DNA from 2 places in the Arthrobacter sp. NPDC055585 genome. Region 1 is predicted to be linked to the other one. Evidence: riboswitches for the same ligand, from Rfam matches in the RefSeq annotation. Region 1 holds a riboswitch; the other holds the start of a gene.
The links. A riboswitch is a leader RNA that binds a small molecule or an ion and turns the genes downstream of it on or off. The one in region 1 is predicted to bind cyclic di-AMP.
Positions count from the first base shown of each region.

Region 2: linked by a shared signal. The riboswitch ahead of ACWGQ2_RS03345 (M23 family metallopeptidase) and the one ahead of ACWGQ2_RS07265 (LysM peptidoglycan-binding domain-containing protein) in region 1 are both predicted to bind cyclic di-AMP.

Region 1 is NZ_JBSHIT010000003.1:205,050-215,310, forward strand. Features, by position in the region: gene ACWGQ2_RS07235 (response regulator transcription factor) at 40-708, shown strand; gene ACWGQ2_RS07240 (sensor histidine kinase) at 777-1,955, shown strand; gene ACWGQ2_RS07245 (hypothetical protein) at 2,043-2,525, shown strand; gene ACWGQ2_RS07250 (macrolide 2'-phosphotransferase) at 2,553-3,467, opposite strand; gene hrpB (ATP-dependent helicase HrpB) at 3,617-6,259, shown strand; gene ACWGQ2_RS07260 (CarD family transcriptional regulator) at 6,370-6,882, opposite strand; gene ACWGQ2_RS07265 (LysM peptidoglycan-binding domain-containing protein) at 7,238-8,173, opposite strand; cyclic di-AMP (ydaO/yuaA leader) riboswitch at 8,177-8,350, opposite strand; gene ACWGQ2_RS07270 (MBL fold metallo-hydrolase) at 8,637-9,305, shown strand; gene ACWGQ2_RS07275 (hypothetical protein) at 9,302-9,739, opposite strand; gene ACWGQ2_RS07280 (hypothetical protein) at 10,076-10,261, shown strand, end outside.
Region 2 is NZ_JBSHIT010000001.1:770,058-780,318, reverse strand. Features, by position in the region: gene ACWGQ2_RS03385 (DNA repair helicase XPB) at 1-667, opposite strand, end outside; gene ACWGQ2_RS03380 (helicase-associated domain-containing protein) at 660-3,095, opposite strand; gene ACWGQ2_RS03375 (hypothetical protein) at 3,136-3,396, opposite strand; gene ACWGQ2_RS03370 (cold-shock protein) at 3,634-4,017, shown strand; gene ACWGQ2_RS03365 (DUF3027 domain-containing protein) at 4,033-4,566, shown strand; gene ACWGQ2_RS03360 (MFS transporter) at 4,621-5,910, shown strand; gene serC (phosphoserine transaminase) at 5,967-7,091, opposite strand; gene ACWGQ2_RS03350 (metal-dependent transcriptional regulator) at 7,318-8,019, shown strand; cyclic di-AMP (ydaO/yuaA leader) riboswitch at 8,105-8,316, shown strand; gene ACWGQ2_RS03345 (M23 family metallopeptidase) at 8,320-9,087, shown strand; cyclic di-AMP (ydaO/yuaA leader) riboswitch at 9,213-9,369, shown strand; gene ACWGQ2_RS03340 (NlpC/P60 family protein) at 9,374-10,174, shown strand; gene ACWGQ2_RS03335 (NlpC/P60 family protein) at 10,211-10,261, shown strand, end outside.

The sequences.
Region 1 (10,261 bases):
CGCGCGCAGGCGGCAGCGGCCGCTCCTATACTCGCGAAGATGGAGGACCAACCGCGGATCCTGGTGGTGGAAGACGACCGGCGCCTCGCGCAGATGCTGACGGAAATCCTTGAATCCGAGGGGTACTCCGTGACCGCTGCCCATGACGGGCAGCGCGCCCTGCACGAGGGCCTCACCGGCTCCTTCGATGTCCTCCTGCTGGACCGCGGACTGCCTGCCATCGAGGGCCTGGATGTCCTGGCCCGGCTGCGGAGCAGGGGAGTCGCGGTACCGGCCCTGGTACTCTCCGCGCTCGGGAATCCGTCGGACCGGGTGGAAGGCCTGGACCGCGGCGCGGAGGACTACATGGGCAAACCGTTCGACGTCGAGGAGCTGCTGGCCAGGCTTCGTGTGCTCCGGCGCCGCACGGCACAGGAGTTGCCGGTGCTGCCGGTTCCCGGCGGCATGTTTGACACGACCGGCCGGACCGTGACCCAGCCCGGAGGAGCGGTGGTGGTGCTGTCCGAGCGGGAGTCAGCGCTTCTGGAGGAGCTTGCGCGCCGCCCGCTGCAGGTATTTCCCCGGGAGGATCTCCACGACCTTGTGTTTCCGGATGCCGACGACGACGGCGTAGTGGACACCTACGTCCATTACCTCCGCCGAAAACTCGGGAAAGCCTCGGTCCTGACGGTCCGCGGAATTGGCTACCGGTTGGGCAAGACGGCGTGAGGCGGCGATGGTTTGGGGCTGGTGAAGGGAACGACGCCGAGCCGCGGCGGGCAGCGCGGAGGCTCGCAGTGCAGTTCACGGCACTGATCGTTGTGCTTCTCTCACTGGCCGGAGTTGTTGTCTACTACCTCGCCGCCGCCGGCGCTGAACAGGCACTGCAGGACCGCCTGGAATCAGCTGCGGCGCTGGATAACCCGCGGGATGCTCCGCTGGACATCTTCCTTGCCGTTTATGACCGGGGCAGGCTCACCGTATCGAGGGACATGCCCGAAGGTCTGCCGGTTGAAGAGTCACTGGCCGCTGTGGCTGCAGGGGGCGGGGAAGTTGAAGAGACCGTCGAGGCGTCCGGCACCACTTTCCGCGTGCTGACCAGACCTGATGGAAGGGACATAGTCCAGGCGGCGATTGATACCTCCGAAACCCGCGGGCAGCTGGACCGGCTGGTACTGGCCCTGGTGTCTGCGGTGCTGCTTTCCGCGGTGGTGGCGGCACTGTTCTCCGTTCTGGCGGCGCGGGCCGCGATGCGTCCCCTGGTCGAGGCGCTTGCCCTGCAGCGCAGGTTCGTCTCCGATGCCAGCCATGAGCTGCGAACTCCGCTGACCCTGCTGAGCACCCGGGCGCAGCTGCTTCGGCGTCGTCTGGCTTCCCGGTCTGACGGGGGAGGAACGGAGGCGCAGTGCGGTCCGCAGAAATTTGTGGAGTCAGGTTTGGATGAAATCATCGCGGACACGGGTGTTCTAACCGGAATCCTTGAGGACCTGCTGGAGTCCGCGGATCCGCGCCGTGCAGGGCCCCCGGAGCCGGTTGACCTGGGCGCCGCCGCGCAACAGGCTGCCCGGGCCTTTGGCACCACCATGCGGGACCGCGGCCTGGAGCTCAGGCTAGATGTTCCAGGTTCCCCGGTCCGGGTCCGTGCTGCTCCGGCGGCAGTTCAGCGGGTCATCACCGCCCTGCTGGCCAACGCGTCGGACTATGCCCGGTCCACTGTGTGGGTACAGGTATCGGCAAGCGGGCGCAACGGCGTCCTCCGCGTCTCCGATGACGGCCCGGGAATTCCCCGTGAACTGCGCGGACGGATGTTTGAACGCTTCTCCTCGGCTCGGGAAACCTCCGGCGGGCACACCCGCCACTATGGCCTGGGCCTCGCGCTGGTTGCTGAAATAGCCAACCGGTTTGGCGGTACGGTGCAGGCAGAACCCAGCCATGGCCGGGGTGCTTCATTGACGGTCCGCCTGCCGCTGGACTGATGCCTGCCTCTAAGAAACTTCGAAGAAAGACGGCGTTGCATAGAAAGCGTAGGTATCCACACTCTGTTTGCGAAGGTGAAAGCAACCATGGAGATTGGCAGCAAAGCCAAGAAGATCATTGTCTGGATTGCCAGTGGCCTGGCAGCTGCCGGACTGCTGACCGGCACATTCTTCACGGGTATGGCCGTTGCGGACAATACTGAGCCCGCCTCAGTCACGTCGGAACTCGACGGCGAACGCCCCGAGCGCCCCGAGCGCGGGGATCATTCGGACCTGCCCCGGGACAGCGAGCGGCAGGACAGTGACTCACAGGACGGCGACTCACAGGAGAAGGACGCCCAGAAGAACGACGGCGGCGAGGGCACCGATGAGGCGCGTCCGGAGCGGCCCGACCATGACGGCGGGCCGGACCATGACGGCAAACCCGGCAGGGACGATTCCGGCAGGGACGATTCCGGCAAGCAGGACGCCAGGGACGGCCGCGGGGAACGCGGCGGCGACGGACACCGTCACGGGCACCCGGACAGCGAAGAGGAAGCACCGGCTGAGGACGCCCCGGCCCAGAGCTAGGTACAAGCCCGGATCAAGGCGCAGTCCCTAGACCGCCAGCAGCTGGGCCTGCGCAGCTTCGCGGTGTTCGGGCTGGCCTGTAGCCAGCGCAAACATCGCGTAGTTCAGCGGCCCGGCCGCAATGAGGGCGGTGCAGCGCTCTGCCAGGCGCGGCTCGGCGGTGCCGGCCGCGTCCTGGCAGCGGCGCACGACTTCATCAAAGGAGTCGGGCGAAATGAGCTGGACGTACATAAATTCCAGAGCCGGATCGCTGACTTTGGCCGTAGTCCAGTCCAGCACCGAGACGATCCTGTCCGACTCATCAAGCAGCAGGTGCGCCGGATACAGCTCGCCATGTGTGAGAACGGTGCGCTGGGGCCAGAGACCGTCATCGTCCAGCCACCGCCGCCAGCCGTCGAGCAGCCCGGGATCAATCCGGAACTCAGCGAGCGCGTTATCAAGTGCGTTCGCCCAGTACCCGCGGACTTGTTCCGGAGTTTCGGTCCGGATGCCGGCGGCGGCAGCCGCAGCCGTGTCAAGGCTGTGCAGGGAAGCAATCAACTCCGCCAGTGATTCCAGGTATTCAGCGGAGGACGGGTCGAAGTGCCAGTCCGGCTGATTGCCTTGGCCGACCGTCAGGCCCGGCCTTCCCGGAAGGAGCGGGTAAGCCACCAGGTCTGCTTCCTGGATCTGCCAGTCCGGTACAGCGACGCCAAGCTGCGGCCGGACGAAGTCCAGGATGGCACGCTCACCAGGCTGGCCGGCAGCCACGTCGGGGCGTCTGGGGACCCGCAGCACCCATTTCTGTTCCTTTCCTTTTTCGGTGGCAAACGCCACCCGGTAATCGAGGCCTGCCTCGTTGAACTCCACGCCTGCCGGCTCCAGATGCAGCCCGTGGGACTCGGCTATGGCACACACTTCCTCGGGGCCCGGCTGGGCTTCAGCCATCGTCTCGGGGGTCATTAACTCCTCTTTCGGGTTGATGTGCACTGCGGACTTCGGCATGCAGCCGGCTGCCTTCCAACCCTTCCTTATGCCGGACTATTTGGGAATCCGCAGGCACACAGATCCCGGGAGAGAATGGAGTGGTGAGCCCCTCTGAATCGCGCGGAATGCTGCCCGCCGGCCCCTTTAACCTTGCCGAGCTTGGGCGCGGCCTGGTTTTTGCCGCGTCGCTGCCCGCCGCTGCGGCGGCTCTGGACCCTGATGGTTTCCGGGGCGGCACATCCAATGCTGACGATGCCACGGGTGCCGCGCTCTCCGGCGGTGCCGCCGTCGTGCAGGCCCCGCCCGGAACCGGCAAGACCACGCTGGTCCCGCCGCTGGTGGCGAATCTGGCGGCCGGGCGGGTCATTGTTACCCAGCCGCGCCGGGTGGCCGCACGGGCAGCTGCCCGCAGGCTTGCCGCCCTGGACGGCACGGGGGTGGGGGAGCGCACCGGCTACACGGTCCGCGGTGAGAGCCGCACCAGCGGGCGTACCCTCGTTGAGTTTGTTACTCCGGGCATCCTGCTGCGACGCCTGCTGGCCGATCCGGGGCTGGAGGGTGTTTCCGCCGTCGTCCTGGACGAGGTTCACGAACGCGGACTCGAAACCGACCTGCTTATCGGCATGCTGGCCGAAGTCCGCCAGCTGCGCCCGGACCTTCTGCTGGTGGCCATGTCTGCCACGCTGGACACACCCCGCTTCGCGGAACTGCTTGGTGCGCCCGGGTCTCCGGTCCCCGTGGTGGACTGTCCTTCAGCGCTTTATCCGCTGCGCGTGCTGTGGCAGCCGCCGGCCGCCGCGCGTCTGGACGAACGCGGCGTCACGCCGGGATTCCTGGACGGACTGGCCCTGCTTGCCATCCAGGGCCACGCGCAGGCACTGGCCGAGGACGCGTCGGTTGACGCTCTGGTGTTCGCTCCGGGTGTCCGGGAAGTGTCCCACGTCGCCAGGGTCCTGCGGCAGGAAGCGGGCCCCGGCACCGAGGTGCTGGAACTGCACGGCCAGGCCCCGGCGGCCGAACAGGACCGGGCGGTTTCCGGACGGGGTCCGGGGGAGAAGCCACGCATCATCGTGTCCACATCGCTGGCCGAATCCTCGCTGACCGTTCCCGGCGTTCGGCTGGTTGTCGATTCCGGACTGGCACGCGAACCCCGGCGCGACGCCGCCCGCGGCATGAGCGGGCTGGTCACCGTCAGCGCGTCCCGCGCCTCAGCACAGCAGCGTGCCGGACGTGCGGCGAGGCAGGGACCGGGAACCGTGATCCGCGCCTACACGGAAGCTGCGTACGCCGCCTCTCCTGCCCATCCCACACCGGAGGCCGCCGCGGCCGACCTCACATCCGCAGCCTTGATCCTCGCCTGCTGGGGGACCCCCGGCGGCCGGGGACTGGCGCTGCCCCAGGCGCTGCCCGGTGCAGCGCTGGCGGACGCTGAAGCAGTCCTGCGCAGTATCGGTGCAGTGGACCAGGACGGCAAAGCCACAGAAACCGGTCACCGGCTGGTGCGCATCCCGGCAGATCCGCGCCTGGCCCGGGCCCTCGCTGAGGGATCCCTGCTGCTTGGTCCGCGCACGGCTGCGGAGGTCACAGCCATGCTGTCCGGCGACCGGCGACCGCCGGGAGCCGACCTGGTCCGGCTCCTGTCCGCTCTGCGCTCTGGACGGGATCCGGGGTCCGGCGCCTTTGCCCGTGAGGCCCGGCGCCTGCAGCAGTTCGTGCAACCTGATCGGAAGTCCGCCGGTACGGCCCAACACCCAACCGGGGCTCCGGGCGCTGAGGAGGCCGTGGGAACACTCGTGGCGCTTGCCTTCCCGGACCGGGTGGCCCGCCGGGTGGAGGGCGCTGCAGGGGAACAGTACCTGCTTGCATCGGGAACCCGTGCCGGGCTTCCCTCGGAGAGTCCGCTCCGGGGACACACCTGGCTGGCCGTGGCAGACGTTTCCCGTGCCGCGGGGAAGGCAGCCGCAGGAACCGGGGCCGTGATCCGTGCTGCCGCGCCGCTGGCGGAGGAGACTGCTGAGGCTGCGGCCTCGGGGCTCCTATCCTCGGAGATTACAGCCGTGTTCGACGGCGGCAGAGTGTCCGCGCGGCGGGTACGCCGCCTGGGTGCGATCGAGCTCTCCTCGACGCCGGTCCGTCCCGCCGCGGCTGAGGGTCGCTCTGCCATGGCAGACGCGCTGGCCGAGCAGGGCCTTGGCGCCATCGGCTGGTCTGGGGCGGCTGAGGCTCTCCGCCGCCGGCTCGCCCTGCTGCACCGGCTGCTTGGTTCGCCGTGGCCTGATGTATCAGAGGCGGCGCTGCTGGAGCAGCTTCAGGACTGGTTGGGCCCGGAACTGGAAGCGCTGGCAGGAGGGACGCGGGCGGCAGATATCAATCTGCTGGATCCGCTGCGCCGGCTGCTGCCCTGGCCGGAGGCAGCCAAACTGGATGAACTGGCTCCGGAAAAGATACTGGTGCCCAGCGGCACGCAGGAGCGGATCAGCTATCCGGACGCAGAGGACGGCGCAGCTCCTCCCGTACTGGCAGTCAAACTCCAGAAGTGCTTCGGCTGGGCGGAATCACCGCTGTTGGCAGGAGGGCGGATCCGGCTGCAGTTCCACCTGCTTTCACCTGCCGGACGCCCTCTGGCCGTGACAGATGACCTCGCCTCTTTCTGGTCCGGCCCGTATGCACAGGTGAGGGCCGAGATGCGCGGACGGTATCCCCGCCATCCCTGGCCGGAGGATCCGTGGAGTGCGCCGGCAACGGCCAGGACAAAGACGCGGATGTGAGCGGAGTTAGCGGCCGTGGTGCCGGCGGCACCAAACACCGGTCATAAAAAAGTCCGGCAACGCCTGCAGCGTTGCCGGACTTTCGCGCCGAATTGGTGCGGGGGGGTGGCTTAGGTAACGGGTTCGGCCAGGGAAGCCGCCTGCCCGGACCAGACGGCGTCGAGCACTGCTGATGCTTCGTCCTCACTAACACCCAGGGACAGTGAGATTTCAGTGAGAAGCGGGCGGCGCGCGTGCCGCAGCATGTCCCGTTCAGCGTGGGAGAGTCCCTTATCAAGGGACCGGAGGGTGAGGTTTCTGACTACCCGGGCTACGTCGGTGATGCTTCCGCTGGCCAGCAGTTCGGTGTTTTCCTTGAATCTGCGGGACCACTGGGTTTCCTCGGCATCGGCGTCGGCCTTGAGGACTTCCATGAGCTTTTGAAGCTGGGCACCGTCCAGAACCGGGCGCAGCCCTACCTCGCCGGCCTTGGCCAGCGGAACCCAGACCTCCAGCTTGTTCGCATGCACTTCGAGTACCAGGTACTCCATGTCTTCGCCACGCACTTTGCGGGTGTCGAGACGGCGGATGGCTGCGGGACCGTGGTGGGGGTGGACTACGGTTTGACCTACGTTAAACGTCAATGTGTTTACCTCTGGCTGCTTCGATTCCTGACCCGGCATCCTCTCCGCAGCGGCCGAAGGCGCGGGCACGCATTGGGGATGGCCGTCCCGCCGCAGGCCCGGAACGGCTGGGTGCTGTGACGGAAGCGCGGAGACGGTACCAGCACATGGGTGAAGGTTCCGGAAGCCGCGAGTCTGGTAGTTTCCATTATTTCACGTCCGGGGCAGATGTACCCGGCCCGGGCGGGAGCTGGTTGCCCGGGACCTCGGATGTTTCGGTCTGAGCTGTTAAAACAAGTAAAACGAGGTGCCCCTCCCGGAATCCGGAGGGGGCACCTCGTCTGCTGAAGGCTGTACCAGCCGTCAGTATCGCGGACTATGCGCGGTAGTAGACGGGGCCGGAGCCGAGGTTGGCGGTCGCGATGACGGTCTGGTTTCCGTTCATTCCGCTGTGGATGGCCTGGCCGTCGCCGATGTAGATGGCGATGTGGGGGACACCGGCTCCGCCGTTGGCGTAGTAGATCATGTCACCCGGCTGGGGGTTGGACACCGGGGTGCCGTAGGCAGCCAGCTGCGCCGGGGCCAGGTCACCGACCGAGTGGCCGGCTGCGCGCAGTGCCTGCTCCACGAGGATGGTGCAGTCCTGTACGGCGCCCAGCTGTGCGTAGGCGGAGCTGACCATGATCGCTCCGATGCCGGAACCCGTTGCAGCAGGTGCCGGGGTAACGGCCTGGGTGGTGACGTTGCTCTCGTAACCGGTAAAGGTGCCGGGATCGGTGTACGAGGCAGCAGGTGCTGCGTCAACCGGGGCCGGAGCGACGTAGGTGTCAGCAGGGACATACGCCTCTGCCGGTGCTGCGGGTGCTGCGGCAGCGGCGGGAGCTGCTGCGGCTTCACCCGAAACGGTAATGACGTCACCGGGGTAGATGATGGACTCCAGCGACAGGGCGTTGAGCTGCAGGACGCTGTCCAGGGTGACTCCGTAAGCCGCGGAGATTTCGCTCAGGGTGTCACCCGAAACTACGGTGTGAGTCACGGCTGCAGCCGGAGCCGGGGCTTCGGCTGCCGGGGCAACGGGGGCTTCGGCTGCCGGGGCGACGAAGGCAGGTGCTGCTGCTGCAGCGGGTGCCGGGGTCTCGTTGATGACTGCGCTGGCCTGAGCCGGAGCTGCCATACCGAACATCAGGCCGGAGCCTGCTACAACCGCTGCTGCGGTGCCGGTGACGGAGCGGGCTTTGCCGGGTGCTGCTTTTGCGATGGTGGTCCAGATGCTGGACTCTGCGCAGTGACGTCCGCGATTCTTAGAAGACAAGGTATTACCTCTCCCTATACCTGCGAGGTGAGCTGTCGGGTTCGGATGGGAGTCACCCGGCCGCCGGTCTCATCCGGTCGGCTTAACCCCAAGGATTCAAAGGACCCAAAAAATTGGTTCCCCCGCCCCTGCCGTCGTAGTGCAAAAGGGACCCCAGGCAAGCGGCAGAGTTAGGTAACGAGCCTGGGGCGCCGCATCAGGTTTGCGGCATGCCAAGGACACTAACAGCAATCTCTTTTTGATTGCAATTCGGTAACGGCGCCGTGTTGCCGTTGTGTTGAGTAGGTCACCCGTGCTATTTGACAGCCCCCTGTCGATTTCCTACTCAGGGGTCCCACCCGTATCCCGACTGGCAAAGGGTTCGGCCTGGTCTCCCGAGACAGAATTCTGCCGCCGAACCGGGACGCGGCTGCCTCCGCAGGACTACGCTTAAATCCCTGCATTCCGGCGAAGGAGAGCGGTCGTGGCCCAGGAACCAAGCAGCGGAACACCCCGTCTGCCCATTGAGGAAATTGTCCGCGAGATGAGTATTCCAGCCGGTCTAGCCGGCCCGGAACCTATGATTTCGGACGTGCGCTGCTATGCCGTCGCTCAACCCGCCGGCATTGTGGTCATTGACACAGGAATGCCTGACGCCGCTGCTGCGATTGCGGACGCTGTTGATGCGCTCGGGGGCAGCTTTGCGGATGTCCGGGACATCGTCCTGACGCACCTGCACATGGATCACATCGGATCACTGTTTTCTATTGCCGAGCAGGCGCCGCTGGCATCCATCTATGCCGGAGGTCCCGACTCACCGGACATTCGTTCGCCCCGCAAAGTGCAGCCCCTGGAGGAGGGGGACACTGTGCAGGACCTGCAAATCCTCGCGACCCCGGGCCACACTCCAGGGCATGTCAGCATTTTCCACGAAGGTACCGGAACGCTCTTTATCGGCGACGCCGCCGCAACAGTTCACGCCGAAGTTGTCCGCAGCCCGGCGGCCTTTACCTCTGATGCTTCGCGCGCAGAGGATTCCCTGGAGCGCATCGCTGCACTGGCCCCGGACCGCATTCTGTTTGCCCACGGTGCGGAAATTCCCTCACCAACCAGCGCGCTGGTACGCCTTATTGGTGGACCCTACGGAGGCTAGCGCTCGGATCCTGCGCCGGACTGCGGGCTTCGGTTCCTCGCCACGAGCCAGACGAACCACATGCCGGCTGCCGTCGTCAGAACAGCTGCAGCTGGCAGCAGCCACGTCACCGGGCTGCCTCCGGAAGCAGAAACGCCGGCATAGAGCAGCCAGCAGAGCGCCAATGCTCCACCCGCCAGGCCGGCACAGAAGCGTGCGGACTTTCCGGAAACGGCACTGAGATAGGCTCCGGCGGCAGCCGGGCAGGCAAAGGACCCGCCCAGCACCGCACCGCCGATCAGAGTCCACAAGACGTAGCTTGCCAGCTCCCCGGGCTCAACGGTGGAGGCATAGCTCAGCTGGAAGTTCAGCATGGCCAGTGCCATGCCTGCCAGCGCGCCCAGCGGAATAAGGAAGAAGACAGACCTGCGGGTCCGCGCGGGGGTGGTGCTCATGTCCTCAACTGTATCGCCGCAGGTGCTGCCCGCTGTGCAGCCGGTCCCGCCACCTTCGAGGCGGCAGGAGTGGACGGTGGGAGCTTCCAGTAAGCAGGCTGAGACGAAGCCGACATCCTCCTTTTTATGAATGACTCAGAATAACTGCTAGAGTCTTTATCAGCACCGAACGGCTTCCGTTCGGCATCAGCGTCCATGCAGGCTTCCCACGCAGGGAACCGCGGACCTCCGCAGCCTGGCTCCGAGCCGGCTGCTCCGACTTTTTGCAACGCCGCCAAAGCGCCGGCGCACTCAGTGCTGCCCGGCTGCCTTGCCCACCCTTCCTTTAGGAGAACAATGTTCGACACCACGACTATCGCCGCGACCCTCACCATCGAGGGCCAGGACTCCGGCGCGAACCACAACGCCGCCCGTGAAACCCGTGCCCTGCCGGCCCGCCGGGCGGCCCTGGGCGGAAACTATGTGGCTGCCTACGGCCACCCGCGTTCCACCGAGCAGCACACGGTCCGTCCTGCCGCGGGC
Region 2 (10,261 bases), on a different contig from region 1:
TGGTGGAACTGGTGGCCATGGCGGCAGCCCCGACGAGCGTCTTGCCGGCGCCGCAGGGCAGCACCACAACACCCGACCCGCCGGCCCAGAAGTTCTCGGTGGCGAGCTTCTGGTAAGGGCGCAGCGCCCAGCCGTCCTCGTTCAGCAGGATCGGGTGCGGAGTGCCGTCCACGTATCCGGCCAGGTCTTCCGCAGGCCAGCCCAGCTTGAGCAGCAGCTGCTTCAGGGCGCCGCGCTGGGAAGAATGCACCACTACCGTTTCGCCGTCGATCCGCGGACCAAGCAGCGGCTGGATTTTCTTGGCGTGGAGCACTTCTTCAAGCACCGGATAGTCGGTGGTCCGCAGCACCAGGCCATGCTGCGGGTCCTTCTCCAGCCGCAGCCGCCCGTACCGGGACATGGTTTCCTCGATGTCCACCAGCAGCGTGTGCGGCACCGGGAAGCGGGAATAGGTGAGCAGTGTATTCAGCACCTGCTCGGCGTCCAGTCCCGCGGCGCGTGCGTTCCAGAGTCCCAGCGGGGTGAGGCGGTAGCTGTGGATGTGCTCCGGCGCGCGCTCAAGTTCAGCGAAGGCTGCAATCGCGTGCCGGGCCTCGACGGCCTGGGGATGGTCCACTTCCAGCAGGATGGTCTTGTCACTCTGGACGATCAACGGTCCATCAACCATGTGCTGGGCTGCCCTCCACTATTTCCACATCCATTATCCGATGTATCGACACTACGCGCTCCACGTCCCGGCGCGGGTCAAAGACCCGTACCCGGCCATCGCCTACGGACAGGGGAACGAAGATCTCCTGGCGTTCATTCCCCTGGCTGTCCACGACGCCCATCCGTACGGAGCTTTTGGTGCGGATGGCCTTGCGCAGGGTTTCCAGGCCGACCAGCGGAACGGCTTCATCTCCCTTGGCGGCCACGGCGGGGCCGCGGCCGCGCAGCGCAGCCAGCTGGGCGTCGAGGTCATCCTCCGTCAGTTCCCACTGGTTTACGCGGGTGGAAGAGGACGACGGCGCCGGAACCGGCGGGCGGGCATGGGAACCGGAAGCTTCCCGCGCACGCCCCTCCATGACCGGTGCGTAGCCCAGGCCGCGGATGGCCAGGGCCAGTTCCTGCGGGGTCGCGGCCGAGGCGATCACGGTCGGAGCGATCCGGGTTAGTCCCAAGGCACCGGCACGCGGATCAGCCATCAGGGCGTTCAGCCCGGTTTCGTCGTCACTGCGCAGGTAGGACCAGGCTGCGCCGATCCGCAGCCGGCCGTGCCGGGCTGCGGTGTCTTCCACCAGGTAGCGCAGCGGCTGCGGCACTTCGGTGGCTGAATAGTGGGCGAGGAACTCCAGGATCGACGCCGCGTCCAGCTCGGCGTCCAGGGCGCGGCGGATCGAGTCCGAGGAAAAACGGTAGATCGTTGCCGGACCCTGCCCCTCGGCGTCGGCCACCAGGGACAGCTGCCTGGCCACCTTGGGGTCCAAGTATCCCGGAGCCACCGCGGTCAGGTCTGCCTGCAGCAGGAAGGAGCTCAGCGGCTCCGGAAGCACCTCCCGAAGCCGGCCCGAAGCACGCTCCAGCTCACCGGCCGCGACGGCGTGGCCCAGTTCGGTCAGGGCGCCGGAGCCGATCAGTCCCAGCTGCGCGGCTTCCTTCAGGATTCCCGGGACCAAACGGGCGAAACGGCGCTGCAGTCTGGGCTGGTACCAGGTAAGTGCGCTGATCAGGTCTTCGGCGTCGTAGGCGCCGGAGTGTCCTTCCTCCACGGACTCCGCCTCGGTCAGGGACGCGAACATCTCCAGCATGCGCCGCCGCACCAGCGGGGCATCGGGGCGGGACAGCTCGCCGGCCAGGGCGTTGACTGAACCCCCGCCCGGCAGCGGGGCTCCGACCAGCGACGGCGCCCGTTCGGCTTCCAGCCAGGCTTCCACCAGGTGCTGCCACTGCAGTTCGCGGTCCATGGTGTGCCAGTCGCTCTCCGCCGTGCCCCAGCGGGAGGTCGCAGCGTCCAGGACAAGCAGTCCGGAAAGCGCGGAAAGCTCCAGCAGCCAGGCCGTGGCCATCCCGTCCAGCCGCAGCGCTTCCGAAACGCGCCGGACTTCCCGGACCCCGACGCCGCCGGAACGCAGGGTTCCGATCGGCGCTTCAGCGGCAACTGCCAGCAGCTCAGTGACCAGGCGGAGAGTCTCTGCCACCGCACCGTACGCCGCGTTGTCACGAAGGGCATGAGGTACCGGCCGGGGCTTGGGCGGAACCGGATCCAGCTGGAAATCGGAGACGATCACGTGGCCGCGCGAGGCCTGTCCCACCGGCCGCGGAAGCTCAACATGGAGGGCATCCAGGGGTACCAGCAGGCCATGTGCAACAAGCCACTCAACAGGAGTGGGAGACGGGTTGTCCAGGACGGCGCGGCTAATCGCCGCCTTGCGCGGAATGGTGCCCACCGGGGAGTACTTGAAACGCCTCAGCAGGTCGTGGGTCTGGGGCGGGGCGTCGGCCAGCAGGGCTTCCCAGCCGGCGGGGTCCGAGACCAGGTGATGGAGTGAGTGCGCAGCCGTGGCAGGCGTGTCAGCCTTCTCGATGGGCAGCCCGCGCTGCCGGAGTCCGTCCACGATGCCCACCAGGCGCTGCCCGAACTCCGGCTGCTGGGCAGCCAGTGTCGAATAAGGCCGGCCGAGCCCTGCAGGATACGCGCCCAGTGCTTCGCCCAGCACGGAAACCGGCAGGTAGAACTTGCGTCCGGCGTCGGCCTTCGGGGCGCCGGGGTGCGGCGTTGCGCGGCGCAGCAGGGCCAGACTGTGCAGGTAGCTGAGGATTGCGTCCAGCGCCTTGATGGTGGAGCCGGAGATGGAGGCTTTCAGCCAGGAGGCCGTGGTGCTGAGGTGTGAGTCCTCATTGGTGGTGAGGTCCAGCGCTTCAAGGACCTGCAGCTGGGGAGCCGTGAGTTTTTCAAGGGCCCGCTGTACGCTGATGCGCGTGGAAGCGCGGGCGGCCAGTGCCTGGAAATCCGGTACCGGCGGCAGTGCCAGGTCCGGCCGGGCGAGAAGGAGCTCACGCAGTTGTTCGTCACTGCGCGCTGCAAGGTCTTCGGCCAAGGCTCGGATCGCGGACATCGTCCAATACGTTACCCGAGTGGGACCGAAAACAAACGGGTCAGCCCCGGCGCCGCCGCACGATTGAGTCAATTACCAGCCCGGCCATCATGAGGAAGGCGAGGGGCAGGGCATAGAACGCTCCGGCTGCGAATCCGGGCCAGATAACCTCGCCGCGCAGCGCCTCAAGCAGCAGAGCCCCCAGGCTGCCGACGCCGGCCACGGCCAGGAGTCCGGCCAGTGCCGTCACCAGCATCCGCAGCGGTGAGCGCCTGGTTTTTTCAGGGAAGTCAGCGCGGCTTTTTGCGGGGGTTGAACCCATGTGCTCCATGGTCTTTAACGCTAACAGCTAAAAAACCGCGCACCCAAAGCGGGACGGGCCACGGATTAGGGGGCTCGGGATATTCTAAAGGGAAGACACTTCCCCGTAGTATCTCAACAGGCATCCGCCGCCGGCCCGATCGAAGGCCGGAAGACGGATACGCGCGGACGTACCACCCCTTCATCACCAGATGCGGTCGAAAGCCCGCACCCAAGAGCTAAGAACGAGGTAAGCGAAGTGCCCATCGGCAAGGTCAAGTGGTTCGACACTGGCAAGGGATTTGGATTCCTGGCCACTGACGACGGCCAGGAAGTCTTCCTGCATGCTTCTGCTCTTCCCGCTGGTGTGAGCGAGGTGAAGCCCGGGACCCGGATGGAGTTTGGCGTGGCTGACGGCCGCCGGGGCCCGCAGGCGCTCTCTGCCCGGATCCTGGAGGCGCCGCCGTCGGTGGCCAAGGCTACGCGGAAGCCCGCTGACGATATGGCAGTGATTACCGAAGACCTTATTAAACTGTTGGACGGAATCTCCAACGGACTGCGCCGGGGACGCTACCCCGAAAAGAAGCACGCCACCAAGGTGGCTGCGGTGCTGCGGGCCGTTGCCGACGACCTTGATGCATAGGGGCAGAACCACCGAGTGAAAACTACCGACGCGACCGATACCGAACCAACGCCTAAGCCTGCTCTCTCGCGGAAGCCTCCGCGCAAGCCGTCCAAGCCGGACGCAGTGCTGGCAGCTGCCGTAGAGAGCGCGCGGGCAGGGCTGCTGGAAGTCGCACCGGAAGAGCAGGTGGGGGAGTGGCTCAGCGCCGTGCCCGAGGCAGACCGGCTGGTAACCCACCGGTTCCGTGCCAACCGTCCCGGCTACCGGGGCTGGGAATGGTACGCCACGGTGGCGAGGGTGCCCCGCGGCAAGGTGGCCACGGTCTGCGAAGTAGGCCTGCTGCCCTCAGCCGATGCCATCCTGGCGCCTGAGTGGGTGCCGTGGTCCCAGCGGGTGCGTCCCGAGGACGTAGCTGCCGAGGAAAGCGGGGCCGCCGCGGAAACTGTGGACGGTCAGCAGACTGGAACTGCCCCGGACGCTGGGGTTAAAGAGCCTGACGCCGGTACGGCAGAGGCAGCGCAGACGGAAGAGGATGCCGCAGCGCCTGCGGCCATGGAGGACGAATAATCGGTGAGTGCACGGAACTTGGTTCGCTGTCCCGGAAGGGAGAAGTGAACCTAAATGTTCCGTTCGCTTCGAATTTTCAACTACCGCATCTGGTTCCTTGGAGCCCTGGTTTCGAACATTGGAACCTGGATGCAGCGCACCGCCCAGGACTGGCTGGTCTATGACATCCTGACCAGCCAGGACGCTGCAGCCATGGGAATCGTCATGGCGCTGCAGCTGGGCCCGCAGCTTCTGCTCGCGCCCTGGGCGGGCCTTGTTGCCGATACCTATGACCGGCGCAGGGTCCTGCTGGCCACCCAGGTTTCAATGGCTGCACTTGGTGCGGGACTGGGCCTGCTGGTGCTCTCCGGGCATGCGGAGCTGTGGCACGTTTACGCGTTCGCCCTGGCGCTGGGCGTGGTCTCCGCCGTGGACGCCCCCGCGCGCCAGAGTTTTGTCTCCGAGGTGGTCAGCGAGGAGAACCTGCCCAACGCCGTCGCACTGAACAGTGCCTCCTTCAACGGTGCCCGCATGATTGGCCCGGCAGCGGCCGGCCTGCTGACCGTGGCGGTGGGGCCGGGCTGGGTCTTCCTTATTAACACGGTGACCTTCGCTGCCATGGTCCTTGCCCTGCTGAAGATGCGTTCCTCCGAACTCCGGGTGCTGCCCAAGGCACCGCCGGGCAAGGGACGGATCCGGGCCGGACTGAAATATGTGCGGTACCGTCCGGATCTGGTCATGGTCCTGGTGGCGATCTTCATCGTGGGAACCTTCGGCCTGAACTTCGCCGTGTACATCGCCGCGATGGCACGGACCGAGTTTGGACAGGATGCCGGGGTTTTTGGGCTGCTGAACTCAATCATGGCAATTGGCTCCGTCGCCGGGGCCCTGCTCTCAGCGCGCCGCGAGCGGCCGCGGCTGCGGTTTATTTTCGGGGCAGCCGGTGCCTTTGGCGCCGCCTGCACGGTTGCCGCACTTTCCCCGACGCTTTGGATCTTTGCCCTGTCCCTGATCCCGGTGGGCCTGTTCGCGCTGACTCTGATGACCAGTGCCAACGCCTACGTCCAGACCACCACCACACCGGTAATGCGCGGCCGGGTCATGGCCCTGTACTTCGCGATCTTCCTCGGCGGCACGCCGCTGGGCGCACCGATCGTTGGATGGGTCTCCAATGCCTTCGGTCCGCGCTGGAGCCTCGGCGTGGCCGCAGCATCCGGTCTGATCACCGCCGTCATCGGCCTGGTCTGGGCCTGGCGTGCGCACCACCTGCGCCTGCACTACGATCGTTCGGTCCGGCGGCGGCTCTACCTGACCAGCGACGCGACGGAGAAGCGCATAAACGACGAGGACCCCAGGCCGCAGTAACGGCGCCGGGATCCTCGTCGGGACGGGCTCGTGCCCGCCGTCAGCTGATCCAGCGGTTAGGAATGCTCGATCACATAGTCGATGCACTGCAGCAGAGCGCTGACATCATCAGGCTCAATGGCGACGAAGGTGGCAATGCGCAGCTGGTTGCGGCCAAGCTTGCGGTACGGCTCAACATCCACGATGCCGTTGGCCCGCAGGGTCTTGGCGATGGCTGCGGCATCAATCGACTCATCGAAGTCGATGGTGGCGATGACGTTGGACCGGTCCTCGGCGCGGGCAACGAACGGCGCAGCGACGCCTGACTTCTCTGCCCAGGAGTAGATGCGGCCGGCGGAATCGGCAGTGCGGGCCGCAGCAAAGTCCAGGCCGCCGTTGGAGTTCAGCCACTGGATCTGCGCGTCCAGAGTCACCAGTGTGGACAGGGACGGGGTGTTGTAGGTCTGGTTCAGCCGCGAGTTGTCCACCGCTGTCTGAAGGTTCAGGAAATCCGGGATCCAGCGGTCGGAAGCGTTGATCCTGGCGGCGCGCTCGATGGCAGCAGGGGAGAACATGCCCAGCCACAGCCCGCCGTCGGACGCGAAGTTCTTCTGCGGGGCAAAGTAGTACACATCCGCTTCAGCCAGGTCCACGGCCAGGCCGCCGGCCGCTGACGTCGCATCGATCAGGACAAGGGAGCCGTCGTCGGCGCCGGCAACCCGGCGGACCGGAGCGGCTACGCCCGTGGAGGTCTCATTCTGGGGCCAGGCGTAGACGTCAACGCCTTGTTCGGCAGCTGCTTCCGGGCGGGTGCCGGGTTCAGACTTGATGATGCTGGAGGCCGCCAGGAAAGGTGCCTTGTTGGTAGCAGCGGCGAACTTGGAACCGAATTCGCCGAAGGAAAGGTGCTGTGCCTTGTTTTCCACCAGGCCGAAGGAAGCGATGTCCCAGAAGGCAGTGGAGCCGCCGACGCCGAGGACAACCTCATAGCCCTCGGGGGCGGAGAACAAGGAAGAGAGTCCCTCGCGGACGCTTCCCACGAGGTTCCTCACCGGTGCCTGCCGGTGGGAGGTGCCAAGCAGCTTGGCACCTGCACTGGTCAGGGCCTGGATCTGCTCGGGCCGGACCTTGGAAGGGCCGGCGCCGAACCGCCCGTCCTTGGGAAGAAGTTCTGCGGGAATCGTAACGGCGGGTTCGCCCATTTTCTGTATGCTCCAAGCGGGTTGGCAGGGTGCTTCAACGTACTCTTCTATTCAACACCCGGCGCCCGTGCCGGTCCTATTGTGACCGGGCTAGCGCTTTTGCTCCTGCGAAGCGGATAATTCTCCCCGTTTTGAGCCGATGGGCTAACGTGGGAACGGAACCGGCGGCGCGTTCTGTGCCGCTGCGGGTATTCACTTCCGCACGATTGCTAGGAGCGGTACGGTCATGACGGACCTCATCGACACAACTGAGATGTATCTTCGAACCATCCTTGAGCTCGAAGAAGAGAACATCGTGGCTCTGCGGGCGCGCATTGCCGAGCGCCTGCGCCACTCCGGGCCAACCGTCTCCCAGACCGTCGGGCGGATGGAACGTGACGGACTGGTAGTCGTCTCCGGGAACCGGCAGCTTGAACTTACTGAGCTGGGCCGGCGCCGTGCCACCGAAGTGATGCGCAAGCACCGGCTGGCCGAAAGGCTGCTCGCGGACGTGATTGGACTGGACTGGGCCTACGTCCATGACGAAGCCTGCCGCTGGGAACACGTGATGAGCGAACGTGTGGAACGCCGCCTGTATGACCTGCTGGGCAAGCCCACCGAATCCCCGTACGGAAACCCCATTCCCGGACTGGAAGCCCTCGGCGGAGAGGCCGCAGTGCCGCCGGCCATTGCCTACCGGGACCTGCTCTCCGCCGTCGAGCTTGTCACCTCCGGGCAGCCGATGGTGCTCGAACGGCTGGCCGAACCCATCCAGGTGGACCCCGAACTCCTGACCCAGCTGGATGAGGCCGGGCTGCGGCCCGGAGCAACCATCACAGCTGAGGTTGTGGGCGGCTACATTTCGGTCCGTGTGCCGGGCATCGAGGGTGCGCTGGAGCTCCCCGCCGAGGTCGCTTCGCACGTATTTGTCTCCGCACCCGCTTCGTGACCTTCTGCCTCTCCAGGTAACGGAATGGTATCTTTTGGCCTTTTGCCCCTATAGTGGCATCTGACTACAGCAACAACACCGCTTACCGGTCCAACAGCCGAACCCTGCCACTGGACCGCAGGTGCAACCGTTCGCAGGCAGGGGCGGAGGACCCACCAACCGGCAGCACTACTGCCTTGGGGTGAAGCCTTCGAGCAGCGCAGGACCATCTGTTTCCTGGATGGTCCCGGGCATCGGGGGCCGAGTTTCTCTACTCGAATCCGACAGCTAACTTCGCAGGCTTTGTAGAGAGGGAAACACTTGTCGAAGCATGCTGCTTCGGGCAGGCGCAGGGCCGAAACACCGGCCGTTGAGCTGCGTCCACGCACCGCCGGACGGCCGGCCGGCAGACGCCGCGCCGAACCTGTCCACCGTCCCATGGGCGGCACCGCCCAGAAGTTCGCCATCACGGCTGCCGCGTCCGGGCTCGTCCTGACCGTGGCCATGCCCACGACGGCGGCAGCCACGGACCCGGCCACCACTCCGGAGCTGACTGCAGCTCCGGCGCCGGTTTCCGCAGACCCCAACGCAGTCCTGGACTTTGACCGGGCAGCACTGACCTCCAAGTTCGACCCCGATGCCAAGCTGCGCGGGCTCACGGTCGCAGGAACCGATGTGACCCCGGCTGCGGCCAAGGGAACGCTCGCTGCTCCGCTGACGTCGGAGCTGGTGCAGACCTCTTCCTTCGGTTACCGGGTCAGCCCCATCACCGGCACGGCAGGGGAGCTTCACACCGGCCAGGATTACGCCGCAGCCTGCGGCACCGAGGTAACCGCCGCAGCAGCCGGAACGGTCAAGTCGGCCGGCTGGCATGAGTACGGCGGCGGTAACCGCGTCGTGGTCGATCACGGCAACGGTGTGGAGACCACTTATAACCACCTGTCAGCGATCAGCGTGTCCGTCGGGGACTTCGTGGAGCGCGGGCACCTGGTGGGCGCCAGCGGGACCACGGGCGCCTCCACCGGCTGCCATCTGCACTTTGAAGTACTCGTAAACGGCAATCCTGTCGATCCCCTCGGCTGGTTGTGACCGCGGCAATACCCTTTCGTGACCTGAGCGTGACATTTCCTTGATGTTGTTATATTCTCGTCACCGTGCCTGATTCGCCAAAGATCAGGCACTCTCGAACAGTTCGCCGAGCTCTGCCACTGTCCGAGATCCGTTCGCAAAATCGCATGGCAGAGGCGGGGGAACCAATTTCGGGTTTCGCAAGAAGCCCTAGGGGTTAAGTTGCCGGACTTAGCAGTCCAGCAACCGGGTGACTCCCATCCGAATCCGACAGCTCACCTCGCAGGCGTTGGGAGAGGCAAAAACTGTGTCATCAGTCAATTCCGGCCGCCGTCGTGCCGCCACTGCGCCGGTAAGCACGCTTACCGCGCTGTCCAAAGCTGTTACCGCCAACGCAGGATCCGTCGGCCGCCAGGCCGCCGTGGTTGTCGCTGCTTCCGGCCTCGTCCTGGCCGCAGGTATGCCGGCCCAGGCAGCTCCGGTTTCCACCGACCGCCAGGCTCTTGAAGCCACCCCCCTCAACGTTGTGACCTCCAACGGGACCGTTACGGTCTCCGAGCAGGCACCCTTCGAACTTCCGGTCCAGCCGCTGGCCGGTTCGCTGTCCGGAGCCGAGACCCGCGCACAGATTGCAGCCGCAGAGCAGGCTGCTGCTGAGGAAGCCGCAGCCGTTGCTGCCGCTGCCCAGCAGGAAGCTGTCGCCGCACAGCAGGCCGCTGCTCCGGCCCCGGCTGCCGCACCCGCAGCCGGCAACGTCAGCACCGCTTCCTCCACTCCTGCCCCCGCAGAAGCCAGCGCCAGCGGAGTAGCTGCCGGCCTGGTGGCTTCCGCCTACGCCCAGATCGGCGTAGCACAGGACTGCACCGCCATGGTTGAGAATGCACTGCGCTCGGTCGGCAAGTCCGTCGGCGACCTGGCTCCCGGACAGTTCTTCGCCTTCGGTACCGTTGTTGGCAGCCCGCAGCCCGGCGACCTCGTCATCACCGGCGGCCACGTTGCGATCTACGTCGGCAACGGCCAGGTCATCAGCGGTGGCCTCAACGGCATGAACACCGGACTGCACTCCCTGTCTGATCTTCCCGGCGCAAGCTTCGTCCGCGTCAGCTGACGCCCAGTTGCCAGAAACAACGGAGAAAAACCTCTCATGACCACGTCAACTGAGCGTGCGCGTCACCGTGCGCCCGTGCAGCGCAAT